3 regions of the Massilia sp. LMS1-1-1.1 genome follow, and region 2 is predicted to be linked to each of the others. Evidence: predicted binding sites of a transcription regulator. Region 2 holds the regulator's gene; each other region holds the start of a gene.
The links. Region 2 encodes HrcA, which represses chaperone genes, less so after heat shock. Its sites were predicted from a motif close to TTAGCACTCNNNNNNNNNGAGTGCTAA; they were not measured.
Positions count from the first base shown of each region.

Region 1: the regulator HrcA is predicted to act here: its motif matches at 994-1,020, upstream of groES (co-chaperone GroES).
Region 3: the regulator HrcA is predicted to act here: its motif matches at 1,624-1,650, upstream of rpoH (RNA polymerase sigma factor RpoH).

Region 1 covers NZ_JBFPNG010000001.1:1,926,650-1,929,928, forward strand. Annotated here, with positions in the region: gene MRBLMS1_RS08840 (hypothetical protein) at 1-726, opposite strand, end outside; gene groES (co-chaperone GroES) at 1,261-1,551, shown strand; gene groL (chaperonin GroEL) at 1,602-3,251, shown strand.
Region 2 covers NZ_JBFPNG010000067.1:42,824-46,102, forward strand. Annotated here, with positions in the region: gene MRBLMS1_RS29250 (outer membrane protein assembly factor BamE) at 1-480, opposite strand, end outside; gene fur (ferric iron uptake transcriptional regulator) at 676-1,107, shown strand; gene hrcA (heat-inducible transcriptional repressor HrcA) at 1,166-2,182, opposite strand; gene MRBLMS1_RS29265 (HAD family hydrolase) at 2,284-3,009, opposite strand; gene MRBLMS1_RS29270 (hypothetical protein) at 3,253-3,279, shown strand, end outside.
Region 3 covers NZ_JBFPNG010000065.1:199,666-202,944, forward strand. Annotated here, with positions in the region: gene MRBLMS1_RS27910 (hypothetical protein) at 1-30, opposite strand, end outside; gene MRBLMS1_RS27915 (hypothetical protein) at 208-474, shown strand; gene rpoH (RNA polymerase sigma factor RpoH) at 565-1,458, opposite strand; gene ftsX (permease-like cell division protein FtsX) at 1,850-2,770, opposite strand; gene MRBLMS1_RS27930 (cell division ATP-binding protein FtsE) at 2,767-3,279, opposite strand, start outside.

The DNA.
Region 1 (3,279 bases), on a different contig from region 2:
TTCGATATCGAGTCCGCCATAGCGGTTTTCGCAAGAGCGGCGCGTCAGCGTCTGTTGCCCACCCTTGCCGTCAAGCACCATTGTCAAATCGCGGCAAGTACGGCCGTAGCTGCCAGGTTTGCTGTCCGTGCCCGAGGGCGTCAGGCGCACCGCCAGCGGTACCGCATTGCCCAGGCCCTTGTTGCTCCACTGGCGCGTCTTGCCATCCTCTTCATCTTTCAAGGTGCGCACGGCGGCCGTCAACAGGGCTTGCTTTTCCTTGGCATTCAGCTTGGCGATGGTGACGTCGGACAGGAAAGGCGGATACACGACGGGCGCCGGATCCTTGCCCTGCACATCCCAGCGGCCGCTGCTCTGCGAACAGGTACGGCGGCTCAAGTCCTGCGACTTGTCACCGGCCGTGACGACGAATTTCAGGTCGCGGCAGATGTGCGCCTTCAGGCTGTGTTCCGTCATGCCCGAGTTGCTGAAGTTATACGTGACTTTGACCAGCACGCCGCGGTCGCCGCCGTTGTCCCACACGTGCGCTTCCTGGTCATCGTCGTCCTTGTTCAGATCGTTGAACAGGTCGTTCAGCAGCCTTTCCTTTTCCTGCGGCGTCAAGGCGGCCACGGTGATCTCGTCGACGATGGTGGGCGTTTGCGCGGCGGCATTGCCCAGGCAGGCGAGACCGATGAGGGTGGCGCCCAGCAGGCGCAGGGTGGAACGGGAAGTGGTCAATGGCATGGTGTGCTTTCTGGTGCAGGTGACGATATATGGCGATATTGATATGCAATTACAATCATCTTATCAAAGTCCATAGTAAAACTGTGTTTCCTGTGCGTACAGGAACGCCGTTCGCCTGACGGGCATGCTAGAGTCGCGCCTGTTGCTGACGCCCGGGAACGAGGCTTGCGTTTGCGCAAACCCTGCGTAAATGCAGGCTGCGCAGAACGTCTAAGCTTATCTTCCTGGAGAATAAGCCCTTGAATAAGCCCCCTACCGTCCCTATAATTAGCACTCGTTAGTATAGAGTGCTAACAAACTCTTTCGTAGCAATCCTCAGGACATGATGGTGTCTGCCGGGCAACAGCAGGGAACGCTACGCGGCGGGCGACGCCGCGATGCCACCACTGCCTAGCTGGCACGCACTCGATGACATGGGGTTTGCTTGACCGTTGCGGGCTGCTTTCAACGGCGGTCACTGAAAGCAGGTCTGGCGCTGTGCCAGGCATGTATTCATTTAGCAACACCTATCCATTGAACTTTAAGGAGTTTTGTATGAATCTGCGCCCATTGAACGATCGCGTCATCGTCAAACGCCTCGACCAGGAAACCAAAACTGCGTCCGGCCTCATCATTCCTGATGCAGCTGCTGAAAAACCGGATCAAGGCGAAGTCCTTGCCGTAGGCAATGGCAAGATTCTCGACGACGGCAAAGTCCGTCCTCTGGATGTCAAAGTGGGCGACCGCGTCCTGTTCGGCAAATACGCTGGCCAAACCGTCAAAGTTGACGGCGATGAGCTGCTGGTCATGCGCGAAGAAGACATCATGGCGATCGTCGTCAAGTAATTGTTTCCACGTTGTAGACAGATACATCCCGAAACTCAGGAGAATTGAACATGGCAGCTAAAGAAGTAGTATTCGGCGACGCAGCGCGCGCCAAGATGGTCGAAGGCGTCAATATCCTCGCCAACGCAGTCAAAGTCACCTTGGGCCCGAAAGGCCGCAACGTCGTTCTGGAGCGCTCGTTCGGCGCCCCTACCGTCACCAAGGATGGTGTGTCGGTAGCGAAAGAAGTTGAACTCAAAGACAAGCTCATGAACATGGGCGCGCAAATGGTCAAGGAAGTTGCTTCCCGCACCAGCGACAACGCCGGCGACGGCACCACCACCGCAACCGTGCTGGCACAAGCCATCGTGCGCGAAGGCATGAAGTTCGTTGCCGCAGGCATGAACCCGATGGACCTGAAGCGCGGTATCGACAAGGCAGTTGCTGCCACCGTCGAAGAACTGGCGAAAATCGCCCGTCCTTGCACCACGACCAAAGAAATCGCCCAGGTTGGCGCGATCTCGGCGAACTCGGACTACTCGATCGGCGAGCGTATCGCTGAAGCGATGGAAAAAGTCGGTAAAGAAGGCGTCATCACCGTGGAAGACGGCAAGTCGCTGAACGACGAGCTGGACATCGTTGAAGGCATGCAGTTCGACCGCGGCTACCTGTCGCCATACTTCATCAACAACCCAGAGAAACAAGTTGCCGTACTGGACAGCCCATTCGTCCTGCTGTGCGACAAGAAAATCTCGAACATCCGTGACCTGCTGCCGGTACTGGAACAAGTCGCAAAAGCTGGCCGTCCACTGCTGATCATCGCGGAAGACATCGAAGGCGAAGCGCTGGCGACCCTGGTTGTGAACAACATCCGCGGCATCCTGAAAACCTGCGCAGTGAAAGCCCCTGGCTTCGGCGACCGCCGCAAAGCCATGCTGGAAGACATCGCTGTCCTGACCGGCGGCCAAGTGATCGCTGAAGAAGTCGGCCTGACCCTGGAAAAAGTGACCCTGGCCGAACTGGGCCAAGCGAAACGCATCGAAGTGGGCAAAGAAAACACCATCGTCATCGATGGCGCCGGCGAAGCTGCCTCGATCGAAGCACGCGTGAAACAAGTGCGTGTACAGATCGAAGAAGCGACCTCGGACTACGACCGTGAAAAACTGCAAGAGCGCGTCGCCAAACTGGCTGGCGGCGTTGCCGTGATCAAGGTTGGCGCAGCCACCGAAGTCGAAATGAAAGAGAAAAAAGCACGCGTTGAAGATGCACTGCACGCTACCCGCGCTGCCGTGGAAGAAGGCATCGTGCCAGGCGGCGGCGTAGCCCTGCTGCGCGCACGCGCCAACATCACGGTCAAGGGCGACAATCCTGATCAAGACGCTGGTATCAAGATCGTCCTGCGTGCAATGGAAGAGCCACTGCGCATGATCGTGCAAAACGCTGGCGAAGAAGCTTCGGTCGTCGTGGCAGCCGTACTGGCTGGCACGGGCAACTACGGCTACAACGCTGCCAACGGCACGTATGGCGACATGGTTGAAATGGGCGTTCTGGACCCAGCCAAAGTGACCCGTTCGGCGCTGCAAAACGCCGCTTCGATCGCTTCGCTGATGCTGACGACCGACTGCATGGTCTGCGAAATCGCTGACGACAAAGCAGCCGGCGGCATGGGCGGCGGCATGGGTGGTATGGGCGGCATGGGCGGCATGGACGGCATGATGTAATGTCCGGCGTCCCCGCGCGCAGGCGACG
Region 2 (3,279 bases):
CACGTCAGCCTTGGCGACCTTGGCGAACGGCGACGGACCGGCGATACGATCGATGTATTCTTTCTCCGTCGGCAAGTTGCCGCCTTCGAAACGTTCCACTTTGCCATCCTTGCCGAAGTACACGACCACGCGGCTGCTGGTGGTTTCGCCACTGCCCCGGGCCAGGCGGAATGGGTAATCCCAGCGGTCGGCATGGAAGATATCGGTCAGCAGCGAGGTGCCGAGGACGAAGCGCACCTGGTCGCGCGTCATGCCCACTTTCAGCTGGGCCAGCATCTCTTCGGAGACAAAGTTGCCTTGTTGAATGTCAGGACGGTAGGGCGAAAAAAACCACATGAATTTTTGCAGCGGCGTAATGGTGGTCGTTTGTGCGCCCTGTTCGGGGACCAGTTCCTTGCCTTCTTTTTGAGCAGCTGCCGGCTTTTCGCCAAGGATGCCACGGCTGGCGCAGCCGGACATGGCCAGCGCGACACAGACCATGCCTGCCACGACTGGTGCTCGGAATGAAATACGGTGCCAGAGAGATGGCAATACAGCCGGTGTTACGCGCATAAATGACCTCAATTTGATGAACAAAACGCCAGGAGTGGCCGGCCTGCCAAAAAATGCATATTTTGGCACTCCCCGCTAAAACGCTATATGATAAAGCACCTGACCCACATACGAGCAACAAACATGAGTAACAATCCTAGTGATCTCAAGGCAAGCGGCCTGAAAGCCACCCTGCCACGGCTGAAGATACTCGATATCTTCCAGAGTAGCCCGGTACGCCACCTGACCGCGGAAGACGTCTACAAGATTCTGCTGGCCGACAATATGGATGTCGGTTTGGCAACTGTCTACCGCGTCCTGACCCAATTCGAACAGGCAGGCTTGCTCAACCGCAACCATTTTGAAACCGGCAAGGCGATTTTCGAACTCAACGAAGGCTCCCACCACGACCATCTGGTGTGCCTCGACTGTGGCCGGGTCGAAGAATTCTTTGACGAAGAAATCGAAATCCGCCAGCAAAAAGTGGCTGAAGAGCGCGGCTTCAAGATCGCCGAACACGCGCTGGCCATCTACGGCAACTGTACCAAGACGGCTTGCCCGCACAAAACCGCCTGACATCTGACACATTTCGCCGGCCGTTCCCATGGAACGGCTGGCGCGTCAGGCAGTACGATCAATGATGGCTGAGCGCGCTTGACAGCAACTTGGCCGTGATATCGACAATCGGGATGACGCGCTCGTAAGCCATGCGCGTCGGTCCGATCACTCCCAACGTTCCCACGATCTTGCCGTTGACTTCATACGGCGCCGTCACCACGCTCATTTCATCCATCGGCACCAGGTTCGATTCGCCGCCGATGAAAATCTGCACGCCCGTCGCCTTGCTCGACACGTCGAGCAGCTGCATCAAGCCCGTCTTTTGCTCGAACATGTCGAACATCTGGCGCAGCGAATGCATATTCGATGACAGATCGCTCACGCTGAGCAAGTTGCGCTCGCCGGAAATCACCATGTCGTCGCTATGGTCGGCCATCGCTTCGCTGCCCGCTTCCACGGCCGCCTGCATCAGGCTGCCCATGTCGTCGCGTAACTGGCGCAGCTCGCCCTGCAGGCGCACGCGCACGGCGTCGAACGACAGGCCGCCATAATTCTGGTTGATGTAGTTGGCCGATTGCACTAGTTGCGCCGGCGTATAGTCGGCCTCCGTCAGCAATAACCGGTTCTGCACGTCGCCGCCGGGGGCGACGATGACGAGCAGGATGCGTTTTTCGGAAAGGCGCAGGAATTCGATTTGCTGGAACACGGATTCGCGGCGCGGGCTGAGCACGACGCCGGCAAACTGCGACAGCGATGACAGCATCTGCGCCGCGTTGGCGATGGTTTTTTGCGGCTGCGGCGTCTGCAGGCGCATGCGCGACTCCACCAGATGTTCGTCCAGATGCCGGACAGTCAGCAAGGTGTCGACAAAGATGCGGTAGCCGCGCGGCGTGGGGATGCGTCCGGCCGAGGTATGCGGACTGGACACATAACCGAGCTCTTCCAGATCGGCCATGATGTTGCGGATCGTGGCTGGCGACAGGTCGAGGCCGGAAATTTTCGACAAGGCGCGCGAACCGACCGGCAGGCCGTCGGCGATATATCGCTCGACCAGGGCTTTCAGCAGTGTTTGGGCACGTGTATCGAGTTGCATGGTGTTCTATTTAGAAAGTATTTTGTTAGGCAAGCGGCAACGAAAGCGGCCGAACGTGCATCAACAGCGCCTATTATGCACGTTCGCCCGTCCGGCGGCGATCAATCTTCCAGTTGCTCCTGCAGCCACAGCAGCAATTCATCAAAGTTGGCACAGATGGCGTCGGGCTGCACGCCGGCGGCCAGGTGGGCGTCGCTGCCCTTGCGGTTCATCCATACGGCACGCATGCCCGCCCCTTGCGCCCCCGTCACATCGAAATACAGGTCGTCGCCGACATACACGGCTTCATGCGGCGCCACGCCCAGCGCGGCGCAGCCAGCCAGGAAGATGCTGGCGTCGGGCTTGGCGACGCCGAAATCGCTGGCGGCGATCGATACCTTGAAATGCTGCGCCAGGCCAATAATGTCAAGGTCCGCATTGCCGTTCGAGATGGAGCCGACCAGCATGCGCTGGCCCATCCAGGCCAGGCCAGGCAAGACATCGTCATACGGCTGGACGCGATGGCGCGCCGCCAGAAACTGCGCGATGGCGCCGTCGACCAGGGCGGGATCCTCGCCGGCAGCTTCGAAGGCGGTCAGCAGGCCCGCGCGGCGCAACTCGATCAGATTGCCATGAAAATGCGGTTGTTCATTGAGCATGGCCAGGCGGTGCTGGCGCAGCACCTCGATGGAAAACTGCTGCGCCACCCTGGGCGCATGCGTGGCCAGCCAGTCGTGCAGCAGGGTTTCGGCGGCGGCAATCACGGGCGCGATGGGCCACAAGGTATCGTCAAGATCGAACAGGATCGCCTTGGGCGGCACGGCAGGTTTTACAGTAGCAAGGGACATGGGATTCACGGTGATGCCGCGCCACAGTGCGCAGCCTGCATCTATTGTCGCACCGATCGCCGCCTCCGGCATGGCTGCGCCCCCATGAAATGGGGCCGGGCCAGCGCTTCCCGGCGAAAAATTGTTACAGGGTGATACAAGGCAAGATCATTCAGCTTGCCAGATAGACTAAAATAGGCGCCATTCCAATGCGGCGCCAGCGTCCGCGTTGCGCTACCCAACCTAATTCGTTTTGGAGAATGTATGAAAAATTTGTACCTGCGCTCGATG
Region 3 (3,279 bases), on a different contig from region 2:
GGTACGATAAGAGCGGGTCAGGTAATGCATGTTTTTCCTTTCAGGTAGAGCGTCCCGGGCGTGCCTGTGCATGCGTGGGATAAATGATAATAACAAAATGATATTTTTCTGGCGCACTATTGGCGTGCTGCCGATGAATTGACGCGCCGGCCACGCGGCGCGCCGATTACTGCGTAAAATGGCTGTTTTGAAAATCAGGAAACAACCATGAAAAAAACCGACCTGGCCAAAAGCGATGCCAAGAAACTGATGGGAAAGATGAATGTTCCCGGCGCCGGTGCATTCGGTAAGGAAGCGGTGGTCGTCGACCGCCGCGAGCAGCGCAAGCGCGATCAGGCCCTGGGCCTGGTGCCATTCGCCGTCAAGCTGAACAGCGATCTGGTCTTGCAATTGCAGACCCTGGCCAAGGAGCGCGGCGCGGATCTGAATGAATTGGTCGCCGAAGTCCTCGTCAAGGGCTTGGCTGCAGCGTAAGGGCTGACAATATTTATCTGTTGATAAACATCAACTTGTAAAACTAAAAGGCGCCTTGCGGCGCCTTTTGCATTGCGGCATTGCTTGCGATTACACCCAGGCGGCCAGGGCGCCCTTCATTTTTTTCAGCGCCGCCACTTCAATCTGGCGGATGCGTTCGGCCGATACGCCGAACTCTTCTGCCAGCGCGTGCAGGGTAGCGCCGGAACCGTCGTCGTTGGCCAGCCAGCGCGCTTCGATGATGCGGCGCGAACGGGCGTCGAGCTTGCTCAAGGCCGTTTCCAGGCCTTCCGATTGCAGGCGCGTCACTTGTTCCGCTTCCAGCACCTTGGTCGGCTCGCTTTGCTCCGACGACAGGTAGGCGATCGGCGAAAACTTGTCGTCTTCATCGTCGGTCGGCGATTCCAGCGCGATGTCGCGGCCGCTCAAGCGCGTTTCCATCTCGATCACTTCTTCGCGCTTCACGTCGAGCAGCTTGGCCAGCGCATCGATCTGCTTCGGCGTCATCGCGTCCAGGCCCGTCTTGTGGCTGCGCAGGTTGAAGAACAGCTTGCGCTGTGCCTTCGTCGTCGCGACCTTGACCAGGCGCCAGTTTTTCAGGATGTACTCATGCATCTCGGCTTTCACCCAGTGCATGGCGTACGACACCAGGCGCACGCCCTGGTCCGGATCGAAACGTTTCACCGCTTTCATCAAGCCGATATTGCCTTCCTGAATCAGGTCGGCATGCGGCAAGCCATAGCCCAGATAGCCGCGGGCAATCGAGACCACCAGGCGCAGGTGCGACAGCACCAGTTCTTGCGCGGCGGCCAGGTCATTTTTTTCGCGCAGGCGTTTCGCCAGCGAAATTTCTTCGTCGTGGGTCAACATGGGCAGGCGGTTCACGGCCGAAATATAGGCGTCGATATTGCCCAGATTGCCAGTGAAACCGAGGCCCAGCGCATTACTTTTGGTCGGAACCAATGCGGACGTTGCGGACATCATAGTCATGTTTTCTCCCTCGTAGTCTTGCTTTGTTCCAGTTGGCCACGTCACGCGACGTGGTCCTCTTGTCTGTTCGTTTTTGCGTATTCGGTCTTGCACTTTGCAGAGCGCGGCACCATCTTCATCTGGCGTCCATGGCGCTTCTGCCTTTGGTATGTCCCTATATTAGCACTCTCTGCGTGAGAGTGCCAATCAGCACATTTAATCGTCCTGATAGCCTAAATGCTATGATGATTTAATGCTTGATATATATCCAGATAGCGCTTCAGGACAACGTAGTTAGTCTACGGCCTTTGGCTGAAGCGAGCCTTAAGAATACTTGCTTAATATCAAGATAACAGCAGGATGGGGACGCATGGCGGCAGCGAAGGCGCCGCCATGGAAGTGACAATCAGTTCAGGCGCGCCAGGTGGCGCTGTACGCAGAGGAAGGCGCCGATCAGGCCCAGGCCGGCGCTGACGGCCAGCAGGCCGGCCATCGGCAGCGGCGCCAGCGGCACCAGCTGGAATTCGGACGCATACAGGCGGGCAAACTCGGCAATCGCAGTATTCAGCGGTTGCAAGGCCAGCGCCACGGCGCCCAGGGCCAACGCGCCGGCGCACAGGCCCAGCAGGGCGCCCGTGTAATAGAAGGGGCGGTGGATGAAGGTGTCCGTCGCGCCGATCAGTTTCGAGATGCTGATTTCATCGCGCTGCTGCATCACCTGCAGGCGGATGGTATTGAAGACCACGGCGATCACGGCCACGCCCAGGGTAATGGCCAGCAGCAGCAGCACCAGGCGCAGCACGCCCAGCAGGGCAGCCAGGCGCTTGACCCAGGCCGAATCGACTTGCGCCGATTCCACGCCGGGCAAATGGCGCAGCTGTTCCGCCACGGCATCGACATCTTGCGCTTCGCTGGCGCTGCTGAAAGCGTCGAGCTTCAGCACATAGCTGTCGGGCAAGGGATTGTCGCCCAGAGTGCTCAGTACGTCGGCCAGGCCATTCTTGTTTTTCAGGGTGTCGAGCGCCTGTTCGCGCGGGATGAAGACGATCTTCGCCTTTTGCTCGCCCACGATCTTGCGCATGGCGCTGGCCAGAGCCACGGCTTGCTCGCGCGGCGTGTCGATCTTCAGGAAGACGCTGATTTCCGGATCGACCGACATCTGTTCCGACATCGGGCGCACATTGTCGAGCATGGTCAAGCCGGCGAACGGCAGCGACAGGGCGATGGCGACGACGAGCACGTTCAACAGGAAGCCGCCCGGCGACTTGCGCAAGTGAATCAGCGCCGAGCCCAGCGCGAAGCGGTGTTGACGGAACCAGCCTCTCATGGCTGTTCTCCCTGCGCGTCGTCCTGGTTGGGGGAAGGTGCAAAATCGGGATCGGGCGGGGCGAAGACGGGCGCTTGCGTGGCCTTGTCGATGGCGACCAGCTGGCCATTCTTCAGGTGGATCACGCGGGCGGCGGCGTCGAGCATCTGTTCGTCATGGCTGGAAATGAGGCAGGTCACGCCCACGGAATGGAAGGCTTTCAGGGCGTCGAGCACCTTGTTGGCGCTGGCGCGGTCCAGGTTGGCCGTCGGTTCGTCGGCCAGGATGATCTGCGGCCGGTTGACGATGGCGCGCGCGATCGACACGCGCTGCTGCTCGCCGCCCGACAGCGACAGCGGACGCGCCATGGCGCGGTCCAGCAATCCCACCTTGTCGAGCGCGGCGCGCGCGCGCTGCTCGGCGGCCGCCTTGTGCGCGCCGACGACGAGCAGTGGCAGCATGACGTTGGCCAGGATGGAGCGGTCGTTCAATAACTTTTGCTGCTGGAAGATCAGGCCCATGTTGCGGCG